Regions from separate parts of the Bacillus lumedeiriae genome, predicted to be linked through region 1. Evidence: riboswitches for the same ligand, from Rfam matches in the RefSeq annotation. Region 1 holds a riboswitch; each other region holds the start of a gene.
What was found. Region 1 has a riboswitch for cobalamin ahead of metE (5-methyltetrahydropteroyltriglutamate--homocysteine S-methyltransferase). Riboswitches for the same ligand answer to the same signal wherever they lie in the genome.
Positions count from the first base shown of each region.

Region 2: it holds a riboswitch for cobalamin, as region 1 does, so the genes downstream of both, QYG89_RS10640 (FecCD family ABC transporter permease) here and metE (5-methyltetrahydropteroyltriglutamate--homocysteine S-methyltransferase) in region 1, are expected to answer to the same signal.
Region 3: it holds a riboswitch for cobalamin, as region 1 does, so the genes downstream of both, QYG89_RS15335 (ribonucleoside-diphosphate reductase subunit alpha) here and metE (5-methyltetrahydropteroyltriglutamate--homocysteine S-methyltransferase) in region 1, are expected to answer to the same signal.
Region 4: it holds a riboswitch for cobalamin, as region 1 does, so the genes downstream of both, QYG89_RS00155 ((2Fe-2S) ferredoxin domain-containing protein) here and metE (5-methyltetrahydropteroyltriglutamate--homocysteine S-methyltransferase) in region 1, are expected to answer to the same signal.

Region 1 is NZ_JAUIYO010000001.1:375,757-378,905, forward strand. Features, by position in the region: gene QYG89_RS02010 (DUF3050 domain-containing protein) at 41-799, shown strand; cobalamin riboswitch at 1,083-1,230, shown strand; gene metE (5-methyltetrahydropteroyltriglutamate--homocysteine S-methyltransferase) at 1,394-3,149, shown strand, end outside.
Region 2 is NZ_JAUIYO010000007.1:42,719-45,867, reverse strand. Features, by position in the region: gene QYG89_RS10645 (adenosylcobinamide amidohydrolase) at 1-542, opposite strand, end outside; gene QYG89_RS10640 (FecCD family ABC transporter permease) at 539-1,600, opposite strand; cobalamin riboswitch at 1,803-1,947, opposite strand; gene QYG89_RS10635 (hypothetical protein) at 2,158-2,331, shown strand; gene bioA (adenosylmethionine--8-amino-7-oxononanoate transaminase) at 2,592-3,149, opposite strand, start outside.
Region 3 is NZ_JAUIYO010000019.1:19,163-22,311, reverse strand. Features, by position in the region: gene QYG89_RS15335 (ribonucleoside-diphosphate reductase subunit alpha) at 1-1,857, opposite strand, end outside; cobalamin riboswitch at 2,064-2,240, opposite strand; gene QYG89_RS15330 (polysaccharide deacetylase family protein) at 2,500-3,149, shown strand, end outside.
Region 4 is NZ_JAUIYO010000001.1:25,830-28,978, forward strand. Features, by position in the region: gene QYG89_RS00145 (sirohydrochlorin chelatase) at 1-4, opposite strand, end outside; gene cobJ (precorrin-3B C(17)-methyltransferase) at 19-1,605, opposite strand; gene QYG89_RS00155 ((2Fe-2S) ferredoxin domain-containing protein) at 1,627-2,007, opposite strand; cobalamin riboswitch at 2,343-2,534, opposite strand; gene QYG89_RS00160 (GHMP family kinase ATP-binding protein) at 2,860-3,149, opposite strand, start outside.

The DNA of each region.
Region 1 (3,149 bases):
CATTTCGTTCATTAAATTAAAGGAGGCTATTAACTTGACTGTGAATATTACTAAACTAGAAACGATTCGTGATGAACTTCTTACTCACCCTCTATACCGAGAAGTAAATACACCCGATCGAGTAAAAGTACTAATGAAACATCATGTGTTTGCTGTGTGGGATTTTATGAGTCTATTAAAAAGACTACAGCAATCCGTTACATCCATTTCAGTTCCTTGGATGGCTTACGACATTCCTTCGTATACGAGATTTATTAATGAAATTGTACTTGCAGAAGAGTCTGATGAAGACGGAAAAGGGGGATACATCAGCCACTTTCAACTTTATGTCGATGCGATGGAAGAATGCGGTGCAGATACAGCCCCGATCCATGCCTTTTTACAAGCGCTTAAAGACGGAATGGATCACGAAGATGCATTAAAACAAGAGATCGTCCCTCCAAGTGCGGCGCAATTTACCGCTTTTAATTTAGATTTATCCTTAAAAGGCAAAGTTCATGAAGTCGCATCTGCTTTCTTCTACGGACGGGAAGGCTTAATTCCTGATATGTTCCAACTCTTAGTAGATGCACTGCAAAATGAAGGCTCTTCTAATGAGCGCCTGGACTATTATTTAAAACGCCATATTGAGCTAGATGAAGATGAACACGGTCCTCTTGCAGAAAGACTTTTACATGATTTATGCGGTGATGATGCTGAAAAGAAAGAAGACGCATTAAAAGTCGCTGAACTGTCGCTGCAAATGCGTAAACATTTGTGGGACGGTGTATTAACAGAAATCCGTGAAAAAGGCCTATAATTTTTTACCCCCCTTCTACTTATAGTCGGGGGCTGTCTGGCATCTGTATTTCTAAGACAAACAGGAAATGAATATATGATGAGGTACTGCTTCAGACAGTGTAATAACCCTAGTACAATAAACCCTTCACTAAAAAATATATTCTTAAAAAGCAACGTTCAAAGTAATCACCATCGCTAGAATGAAAATTGATTATACACAGATTTTTATCAGATTATTCTTATTATTCTTAGTTGACAGATATTTTTCTGTATGCTAACTTTGAACACAATCATCCGTTATACATAAAGCAATGGAAATAGGTGGCTTAACAATCGTTAAGCCTTAAAAGGGAAACCGGTGAAACGATAATCCGGTGCGGTCCCGCCACTGTGACAGTTTGCCATACGGTCAACCTGAAGCCAGACACCTGCCTATTTTAACGACGCTGTTTAACCTACGGCAGATAGGGAGGTGTTAGAATATACGCGAATTAGGCGCTTGCTTCGGCATGCCGTTTATCCCTTTTTTGGGAGATACACGTACATTTCTAACATTTGTTAGAAATGTTTTTTTGTTTTTATCAGCTATTTTACGTAAAAGGAGAAGGTTAATATGTCAATAGTAAGCAGCAATTTAGGTTATCCGCGCATCGGAGAAAACCGCGAGTGGAAAAAAGCACTGGAATCCTTTTGGGCAGGCAAAGTCAGTGAACAGCAACTTCTCGAAGAAATGGAAAGTATCAGACTAACACATTTAAAAAAGCAAAAGGACAAAGGAATTGATCAAATTCCAGTTGGAGACTTTACCTTTTATGACCAAGTGCTAGATACAGCAGCTATGTTTGGTATGGTACCAGAGCGCTTCACTTACACTAGCGGTCCAGTTCCCCTAGCTACCTATTTTGCGATGGCACGAGGGAACGACACAGCTGTCGCTTGTGAAATGACGAAATGGTTTAATACAAACTATCACTATATTGTACCGGAATATGAAGGAAAAAAACTTGCATTAACAGAAAACAAACCGCTTGCCGCTTACCGGGAAGCAAAAGAAAAGTTAAATATAAACGGGAAGCCTGTTCTGATCGGTCCTTATACCTTTTTAAAATTGTCCAAAGGATATCATAAGACAGATATTCCTGCTTTTCTTTTGCAGCTCATCCCGCTATATGCCCAAGTTTTGCAGGAATTGGAGCAAGAAGGCGTCGAATGGGTGCAAATGGATGAACCTATTTTAGCTTCCTCTATTGCAAAAGAAGAGATGAAAACAATAACAGAAATTTATAAACAACTGAACAAGGCCGCTCCGGCTCTAAACATCACGCTGCAAGTATACTTTGATTCAATAGAATGGTATGAAGAAGTCATTCAGCTGCCGGTCCAAGGTATTGGAATGGATTTTGTTCATGGTCAAGATAGAACGATTGAATTACTTCAGTCCAACGGATTTCCAGCCGATAAAATTCTAGGGGTTGGTATCATTGATGGTCGTAACATTTGGCGCGCTGATTTACAAAAGAAATGGGAAATCATTGAAACCATTCTTCCCCATGTTCCGGCCGAACGAATTTGGCTTCAACCCTCGTGCAGCCTGCTTCATGTACCAGTTACTGCCGCCGTGGAAACATCTTTAGATCCAACGCTTCATGCGGCACTCGCTTTCGCTGATGAAAAATTAGCAGAGGTGACAACATTAACGAAAGCTCTTCGCAATGGAAAAACTGCTATCGCCGATTTCATACAAGAAAGCCAGCATGCATGCCTGCAGCTAGCCCATTCGTCAGCGAGAAATAAAACGAGTATTCAAGAGGCAGCTCGTACAGTCAATGAACAACAGACAAAGCGTCCGCTTCCATTTAACGAACGCCGCGAACAACAGCGGGCTATATTCGATTTGCCGCTCTTGCCAACGACAACGATCGGCAGTTTCCCACAAACGACGGAAGTTCGCCAAGCAAGACAAAAATGGCGAAAAGGAGAATGGTCAGCTGAAAAATATGAAGATTTCATTCAACAACAAATAAAAGAATGGATCGCCCTTCAGGAACAAATCGGACTAGATGTATTTGTACACGGGGAGTTTGAACGGACCGACATGGTAGAGTTCTTCGGTGAAAAAATGGGAGGATTTGCTTTTACGCAAAAAGCATGGGTACAATCTTACGGCTCCCGTTGTGTTAAACCCCCAATCATTTACGGAGATGTAGAATTTCTTCAGCCAATAACTGTGAAAGAAAGTGTCTATGCCCAGTCTTTGACAGACAAGCCCGTAAAAGGGATGCTTACCGGCCCCGTAACGATACTAAACTGGTCGTTTGTCCGCGATGATCTTTCAAAAGAAGAAGTAACAAATCAAATCGCCCTGGCAC
Region 2 (3,149 bases), on a different contig from region 1:
AACAAATCAAGCAATTCTTTTTGAAAAGATAAGTCCAGGTGATTTGTCGGTTCATCTAAAAGCAGGATTTCTGGCTGCTGAGCGAGCGCTTGCGCGAGAAAAACACGCTGACGCTCACCGCCTGACAGTTCTTCAAGAGAAGCATCTGAAAACTGCAGCGTTCCTGTTTGTTCCATCGCCTGCCTCACAGCCCGCTCGTCTTCTGCTCTCCATACTGGGAAGAAGCCGCTTTGATGAGCATAGCGCCCTAAGGAGACCGTTTCTTTCACTGTATAGGAAAAAGATTGTGAGGTCATTTGTGGAAGGACAGCGAGACGTTTTGCCAGTTCTTTCGGCGTGTAATCCGGCAGTTTTTTCCCGTTAATCCATAGTGTCCCGCGGCTTGTAGGGATGATGCCGCTCATCATTTTAAATAGCGTCGTCTTCCCGCTTCCATTTGGTCCTAATATGCCAAAAAGCTCTCCCGCCCCCACAGAAAAAGATAGTTCGTGAACAATCATTTTGCCATTATAGCCGCCGGTGAGTTGTTCTGCTTGAATCATGCTGCTCTTCTTCCTTTCCTTTGTTTACGAAGTAAAATAACGGCAAATACTGGTGCACCGATAACAGATGTGATCACCCCAATCGGCAGTTCTGCCGGCGAGATAATGATCCTGGATACAAGATCAGCCAAAATTAAAAAGCCGGCACCCGTTAACAGTGACAACGGCAGCAAATGGCGATGATCAGGTCCCCAGATGAGACGGATGAAATGAGGAATGACGAGGCCAACAAAGCCAATCGTTCCGGAGACAGCAACAGCTGCCCCTGTCAATACCGAGCCGGCTAACAGCACTGTCAATTTTTTCCGACGGACATTCACTCCTAAATGCTGGGCTTTCTCTTCTCCAAACGACATCGCATTCAATTCGGGCGCATGAATGATTAACAGCAGCGTCCCTCCCAGAAAAAACGGGAGAATAATTCCAATGTAATCCCAGCCACGCATCGATACACTACCAAGCAGCCAGCCAATAATTTGCCGCAGCTCTTCACCTGTCAAGGCGATCATTAAAGAAATGACCGCTCCCAAGAAAGAGCTAAAAATGATTCCTGTCAAAATGATCGTCTCCACTTTAAACGATCGTTCAATCGATTGAGCAAACAAAACGACTATAAAAATCGTCACGATGGAAGCTGCAATACTGACAATAGGCAGCGTAAAGCCGGTCAGCCACGGCAGCTGAATGCCGAAGAACAGCACCATGACCGCACCAACAGAAGCACCAGATGACACACCTAGTGTGTACGGATCTGCCAGCGGATTACGCAGGAGCCCTTGAAAGGCAGCTCCTGCCACCGCTAAAGAGGCACCAACAAGGCCGGCTAACAAGACTCTTGGAAACCGGATCTGCCAGACGATGTTATCGATAGAAGAATCAATGCCATACAGCGGTGTCCCGAAAAAATGGTGTGACAATAGGAAGACAATATCCTTAAATGGAACGTGTATCGTCCCAATGGAGATACCGGCAAATACAGCGATCGTAAAAAAGGCAAACGCTGATAAATAAGCCGAAACTTTATTTCTGAAAAACATCTGAACAAATGGTTTCGGCAAATTTCTCTACTCCTTTAACAAAACAAGTGTCTATCCTATACATCCCTTTATTTTTCATCAGTTTGTTCCTTCTCTCTTCTCTTTGAATGATAAAAATAGGCATTAAAAAAACACCTCTACACGATGAAGAGATGCAGTGAAAAAGGGCAGACAGGCGCAATGAGCCGGCAGCCGCTTCTACACCATCCCATCCGCGCAGGTTATCAGTGTTTTAAATCAGGCAGGTTTTCTGGCTTATAAAATGACATCATTTCACTTACAGTGGCGGGACCGCGCTGGATTTTCATCAGCTTGCCCTTTTAAAAAGCTCTTCTCACTCGAGCTTTACCTGATTCAACGTATGTAGTTTCCTATCAAGCTTATTATACACGAAAACAACGTGACTTCCATGCCATTTTAAAGTAGAAGATAAGTAAAATCACTTGCCAGTCTTTTTAAATGAATGGATTGATATTCTAAAAGTTTTAAAATTTTTGAAGCATAATCAATGATTCCGTTTTACATGCGTGTTTCAAAGAATAGATATAGAACAAACACAAGTGAAAGGAGTGTCTATCATGGGGCTGTTTACCGTCATCGGACTAGCATTTGTCTTGCTTTTTATCGCATCCACTCTCGTCTACTTCCTCCGTCAGTCACTTGACTCTTCCGATACAACTCGGATCGACAACATTCCCGAATACTACAATGATTTACCTGATCACGATTCCACACATGATCGCAACTCATAACATGACAAGGGTGCCCCAATAGTATAACTGCTAGGGGCATCCCTTGTATGGTTCTTTACACGTGTCTGTTGATTTCCGTTCTAGGTACTTCGCTTTCCCCCACAGGAGTCTTCGTGCCTTCCACTCCAATCAACTTAGTGAAAAATTATTGTTTCAACTTTCTTAAAGAAAAGAAGAAAGCCATCGGATTTAGTATTAAGTAAAGGAGCTGTCTAAGACAGCTCCTTCTTGTTTTCTCTTTAATAATAGAATACCATTAATTATTTAGTAACTAGCTGAATGTCTTTGATGGCCTGCTTCATGATTTGACCCATCTTAGTCAGCTCTTCATAAGTAGCAGCAAGCGGCGGCATAAATACAATGACATCACCGAGCGGTCTCGTCAGCATCCCAAGTTCCCGCATACGCAGCGTTGCCCGGTAAGCAGCCCTTTCTTCAAACGGAAAAGGCTCGTTCGTTTCTTTATCTTTCACAATGTCAATGCCGCACATTAGACCAAGCTGACGGATTTCGCCAACGTGAGGCAGTTCCTTTAATTCTGCCAATATCGTTTGAATATATTCCGCTTTACGGGCGGCCTGTTCAACAAGCCCCTCTTTTTCAAAAATAGCTAAGTTCGCTAAAGCAGCCGCGCAGCCAAGCTGATTGCCTGTATAAGAATGACCATGAAAAAAAGTTTTCATTTCTGTGAAATCGGCATAAAAAGCCTCGTAAATCTCTTCTGTAGTAAGTGTAGCAGCAATCGGCAAATATCCACCGGTAATTCCTTTTGCGACGGTCATAATATCCGGAGAGACTCCTTCATGTTCAACGGCAAA
Region 3 (3,149 bases), on a different contig from region 1:
GACCGCGAGCAAATAGCCGTTTCTCATACCAGACTGTTTTACTTTTTCTTTCAGCTGCTGCCATTTTGAACCTCCGTATCCTCTCTGTTCAAAATACACGCCGTTCTCCCAGTCCGAACCTCGAAAGACTGGATATTCTCCTTTTTCCTCCGCCAGCTCCGCGCTTGCCTGAATCGTTAAAAAGGCAATTTGTTCATATAATTCATCACAATACTGTACCGCTTCTTCCGACTCCCAGCTCAATCCTTTTAAAGCGAGCATATGATGCCATCCAAATGTTCCGAGCCCGATGCCCCGATATTTTTGATTCGTCAGCTGCGCCTGTAAAACAGGGATCGTATTAATATCAATGACGTTATCAAGCATTCTCACTTGAATCGGAATTAATCGCTCAAGTACACCATCCATCACTGTCCGGGCTAATGAAATGGACGATAAATTACACACCACATAATCGCCGGGATCTTTCGTAATGATGATTTTTCCATCTTCCGTTTTTTCTTCTACAACAACGGTTGGACTCATATTTTGGCAAATTTCTGTACATAAATTGCTTGCATAAATCATCCCTTCATGCTTATTCGGATTCGCCCGATTGACCGTATCCCGATAAAACATGTAAGGCGTACCAGTTTCCAGCTGAGAAATCATGATCGCTTTCATAATCTCGATGGCCGGCACGGTTTTTTTGCTAAGTTGCGGATGTGAGGCACATTCCATGTATCTCTTTCTAAACGTTCCTTCTCCTTGCTTTTCATCGAATGAATCTTCAAGAGAATAACCCATGACTTTTCTGACTTCATGCGGGTCGAACAAATGCCAGTCTCCTCGATTGTCTACTGCTTCCATAAATATGTCTGGTATCGATACACCGGTAAATAAATCATGTGTTCGACGGCGTTCATCTCCGTTATTCAATCGAGTTTCCAAGAACGAAAAGATATCCTTATGCCAAATATCCAGGTAGACAGCGATCGCCCCTTGCCGCTGACCGAGCTGGTCAACCGACACGGCTGTATTATTTAGCTGCTTCATCCAAGGAATCACACCCGAGCTTACATTTTTAAACCCTTTAATATCACTTCCCTGGCTGCGGATTTTCCCTAGATAAATGCCAAGGCCCCCACCGTTTTTGCTTAAGTTTGCCGCATCTGTATTCGCATCAAAAATGCCCTGCAGACTGTCGTCGACCGTATCAATGAAACAGCTGGACAGCTGACCGTATGACTTGCCCGCATTAGCAAGCGTTGGAGTAGCTGTTGTCATATATAAATTAGAAAGTGCCCAATACGCTTCTTTGACGTACTGTAAACGCTGATCCCTGCGTTCGTTCATCATTAAAGTCATCGCAATCATAAGCCATCTTTCCTGTGGGAGCTCTGCCGTTTGTTTGTTCAGCGTATGAGCTAAATACCGCTCACTTAACGTAACAATTCCGATGTATGTAAATAATTGATCTTTGTCCGGATCGATCACTTTCCCTAATTCATTGATCTCATCTTCCGTATAAGCAGCGATTAACTGCGAATCATATACTCCATCTTTGATTAACAAATGAATAAGCTCTAGAAAGTTTCCATACGCACTTCCTGCTTCTCCCCGCGTTTTGGCGGCTTGTTTGTAAAGCTGTTTTAAATACAGACGAGCCGCTATAAATGTCCAATTGGGCTCTTCGCTTGTGATCCGCTCGACCGCTGCATGGAGAAGCAGCTGTTGTGTTTGTTCTTCTGTCCACTCTTCTCTCGTATGCAACGTGTCTCTCACTTTTTTCTGATAGTCCGCTAGTCCAATAGTTGGAAATTCCGATTGAATTTCCTCAAGAACCTCTTCCGCAATGCTCTGTACTGTCTCAATCATGTTTATTCCTCCTAAACAAATAAATAGTTTAGAAAGTGATTTTTTCCATAAAAAAACCATCTTTCCAAATGAAAGATGGGATCAGGGCGAAGAAAGGCACTCTTAAATAAAAAATTGAACAGACTGATTCTGAATGTATAAAAAAGAATGTCTGTATGAAAGAGATTTTCGTTTTCCTCGCGCTGCCTTCCCAACTCCCGAAGAAGATCAAACGCTATAAAAAGGCAGGTCTCCTGGCTCGTGCTTCTTCCTTTCGCGTTCCTTCCCGTCGTAAGACAGTGGGTTCAGCCGCGATCGTCTACACTTACAGTTGCGGGGACAGCTTCGGTCTTTCACCGAATTCCCTATTAAGCTGCAACAGCACCTCTTTACTATTTAACACTAAATATTGATTTAAATGAAAAGCAAACACTAAATGTTGTGTCCGGATTAGTATAGCAGTGATTATCCTCTTGCGCAAGCAGAGTTTGGTTTCTTTTTTTGAACTTTCCACATAATGTAATCTACTTATGACTCCTTACAAAATCAGGATACTTCTCCCATTGAACAAATGTATTTTTTACCATAAGCAAAGGGGGTTGTTATTTTTTAAAATACATAAACTAACTCATATTATTTCTCATATCTAGGGGGGGATTATGTTTGATTAGATCTATTTTCTTTGTCTGTACTCTTTTGATTAGTTATTTTTCCACTTCTGTATGGACGCAAGCCCATACAAGCAGCCGTGATAAATTTGAAAAGTCCGGACATGTTGTATGGGAAGTGAATGCACAAACGAAACTTGTTGCAATCACTTTCGATGATGGGCCAGATCCCAGGTATACTCCACAAATCCTTGATATCTTAGCCAAGCATAATGCAAAAGCAACCTTTTTCGTCACTGGAAAAAATGCTGATAAGTTTCCCCATATTTTAAAAAGAACTGTAAAAGAGAATCATGCAGTTGGCAATCACACATATAATCATATTTACGATAAAAGTACTAATTCTAAAAAATTAAAAACTGAACTGGACTTAACCGCTCAAACTATAAAAAATATTACAGGAAAGGAGACGTCACTTTTTCGTCCAGTTGGTGATGTATATAATGACTCAGTTATTCGTAATGCCGTTCAAAAAAATTACTTAGTTGTCATGTGGTCTTGGCATCAAGACCCTAAAGATTGGCTGCGTCCATCTGCAAATAAAATTAGCAGCCATGTCACTAAAAATGTAAAATCCGGTGACATTATCCTCCTTCATGATGCTGGCGGTAATCGCACCCAAACGGTAGAAGCCTTGGATACAAT
Region 4 (3,149 bases), 350 kb from region 1:
TCATTTCTATATGCTCCTTTAATCCCCGCACGGTGCAGGTTCAAGATTTATTTTTGGCTCTATATCACGATACTCAAAGTTTTGAATTCTTTTCACGCGCTTAAAATATTTAAACAGTCGTTCGTTCGGATGTCCTTTTTCCCTGTATTCCGCAATAATGTTTTCTAGGAGCGGGATCAGTGCGTCCGGTTCTACACCTTCAGCGACAGGCTGTCCGGCATGAGCCGTTCTTCCAACCGTTTTCGCTCCTAAAAACAAATCAAATTTCCCTCTGCGAAAGACGATGCCGATGTCATCATTCACTGCACCGTAGCAAGCCATGCCGCAGCCATTCAACCCGATGCGCATTTCTTTTGGCAAATCAAGCCCATTGAACTTTTCATACAGCCTTTCCGCATATGGAATGGCATCTTTCTTTTCACCGTCACAAAAGTCACAAGCCTTGACAGTAGCCACGTCACCAATGGGAGCAAGGAGAAATCCTGCCTCCTGCAAAGTTGTGACCAATTGATCGGGATTTTCTGTCGGCACCCGCAAGATCACTTGATGGTGCGGTGTATATTCAATCGAGCCTTTTTCTCCCGCTGCCTTCGAGAGAACGAGCAGCTGTTCTGCTGAAAATAATTTATTAGCGACTCCTGGACTGACAGCTACTTCAAAAATAGATTCGGCCTTTTGCTTAAATGGTGAATCTTCAGACACTTGATGTTCCTTTTTATCCAGCATCTGAAGGGCTTTCATACCGAGTTCGTATAATGCGGTCGGCTCCGCTTTTCCTCCATGCAGCGCCCACGGCTCATTTTTCGGCTTCAGCCGTTCATGAGGCTTTAGCGGCTGCTTTTCTGACGTCAACGTGTACTTGCGCTGATAACCTCTCGGCGTAATCATTTTATTGTCATAAAGAAAAGTCGTTGAATTGCCAATGATGACTGTCGTCAGCATGCCGATTTCATGATCGAGCATCTCCTGCAAATTCGTGATGACGACGTGCTCTCTTTCCCGATAGGCACTTTTGACAAGACCGACCGGCGTATCCGGTGAGCGGTGCTTTAATAAAATACGCTGCGCTTCCACAATTTGTCTCGTCCGCTTCCCGCTTTTCGGATTGTACAAAGCAATCACGAAATCAGCTGCGCCGGCCGCTTCGATCCGCTTAGCGATTAAATCCCAAGGAGTTAAGTGATCACTCAAACTAATCGTGCACGCGTCATGCATCACCGGCGCCCCAAGGAGAGATGCACAAGAATTAATCGCTGAAATCCCAGGGACAATTTCTACTTTGACACCGTCCGCTTCTTTCCATCCTTGTTCGACGAGTACTTCGTAGACAAGCCCCGCCATCCCGTACACGCCGGCATCTCCACTCGAAATAACAGCTACTATTTTTCCTTGTTCGGCCAACTTGACCGCCGCCTGCGCCCGGCTGACTTCTTCTGACATTCCTGTGCTGATGACTTCTTTTCCTTCAATGAAATCAGCAATCAACTCTACATATGTTTTATAGCCGATAATGCAGTCGCTTTCCTTTAGCGCTTCTTTTGCCCGCTCCGTAATATGTTCGGCACTTCCCGGACCGAAGCCGACAATTAATAGTTTTCCATTCACTTTTACTGCCTCCTTATACGTTTACTGCTTTTGTTTTTCTTTCTCTTTAGATACTCCTGCTTCACGGTCATTCTTTAGCTGCATTCCTTGGCCCGCATACGTGTAAGTAATGGCCTTCTCTACCCGCTCTCCTTTTTCAAGGTGTGAAGTGACAATCTCTTTTGCCAATTGTTCATCTACTCCGTGATACCATGTACCTTCTGGATAAACAATCACGACACAAGCATCTTTACAGCGGCCATTGCATCTTGTTCTTGTCGTATGAACACGGACATCAAGCTCCCGATTTTTAATTTCATTTCTGATCGCCTGCGTTACTTCTTCCCCGCCTTTTCTCATACAGCTCGAACCGTTACAAATCAATACGTGATGATTCATTTCCGTTAAATCCCAAGTTGCCATACTATCCGCCCCTTTTTCTAAAGTTTTCGTTAAACTCGCCTGTTGATTTCCGCTGCGGGCGGTTCGGGAGCCTCCCCGCCGCTATCGCGCCTGCAAGGTCTCCTGTGGACACGTTTTCCGGAGGGAGTCCCGCACCTTCCGCTCTAATCAACTAAACAGCAATATCAACAGTAGTCATGAACATAGCTGAAAAATAAAAAAAGTCCTTAACTTCATAAGAAGTTAAGGACTTAAGCACATACGTGTGCATAGCTATGATTGGATCGAGTCAAGCAAAATAGCCGCGCATGCCAGCTCCGCTCCATACAGCCATCCCGTTCCTCCCTCCGAAGAATGATGGTTCAAAGAAGAAAGCAGGTCTCCTGGCTTACGGATCGCTTTACTCTTGTCCCTTCCCGGCAGTTACACCAGTGGTTATTGACAATTTCATCACCGTTTACAGTAGCGGGGGCTGCATCGGATTTTCACCGATTTCCCTATTATCCCGGAGATTGACTCTCCCGGGCACTCTCATCTTAATTATTCAATTATCCGGCTGTCAGAAAATGCTTTCTATCAGCCTAGAAGTCTCTAAAAGAGATCTGATCTACACCTATCAATATTATGTATATTATCCAAATTTCGTAACTTTTCGACATCGTTATTAGATTAGCAGGAAGATCACTCATTTGACAAGTGGTTTTTTCAAATTAAATAAAATGATGCCTTTTCACTTAGTTATTTTGGAATAAAAGATTTTGTTAAACTCGCCTGTTGATTTTCGCCTCCGTGCCTGCGGATTTTCCCGTGGACACGCTTTTTCCTCAGGAGTCTGGCACCTTCCGCTCTAATCAACAAAGGGGCCAATTCACACTAGTCATTAGCATCGCCAATTGGAAAAGAAGTCATAATAAATGGGTTCCATCCTGTCATCTGTTGAACGATCCCCTTAATCTCCTGCACTTTTTTTATCAATAAATGATCATTGCCGCTTAAAAGAAAGCCAATGACGGTGCCGCTGTGGCCGATAATGATTCCTGCTTCGAATCGACTGGCTATTTCCTTAAACAACGAAAAGAATGGTTTAGGTAGAAAGCGTTCATTGATCCCGGCACTTTTCGTTGCTGCCAGCATGATGTCGTCTATTTTCCCTGACAATAAGG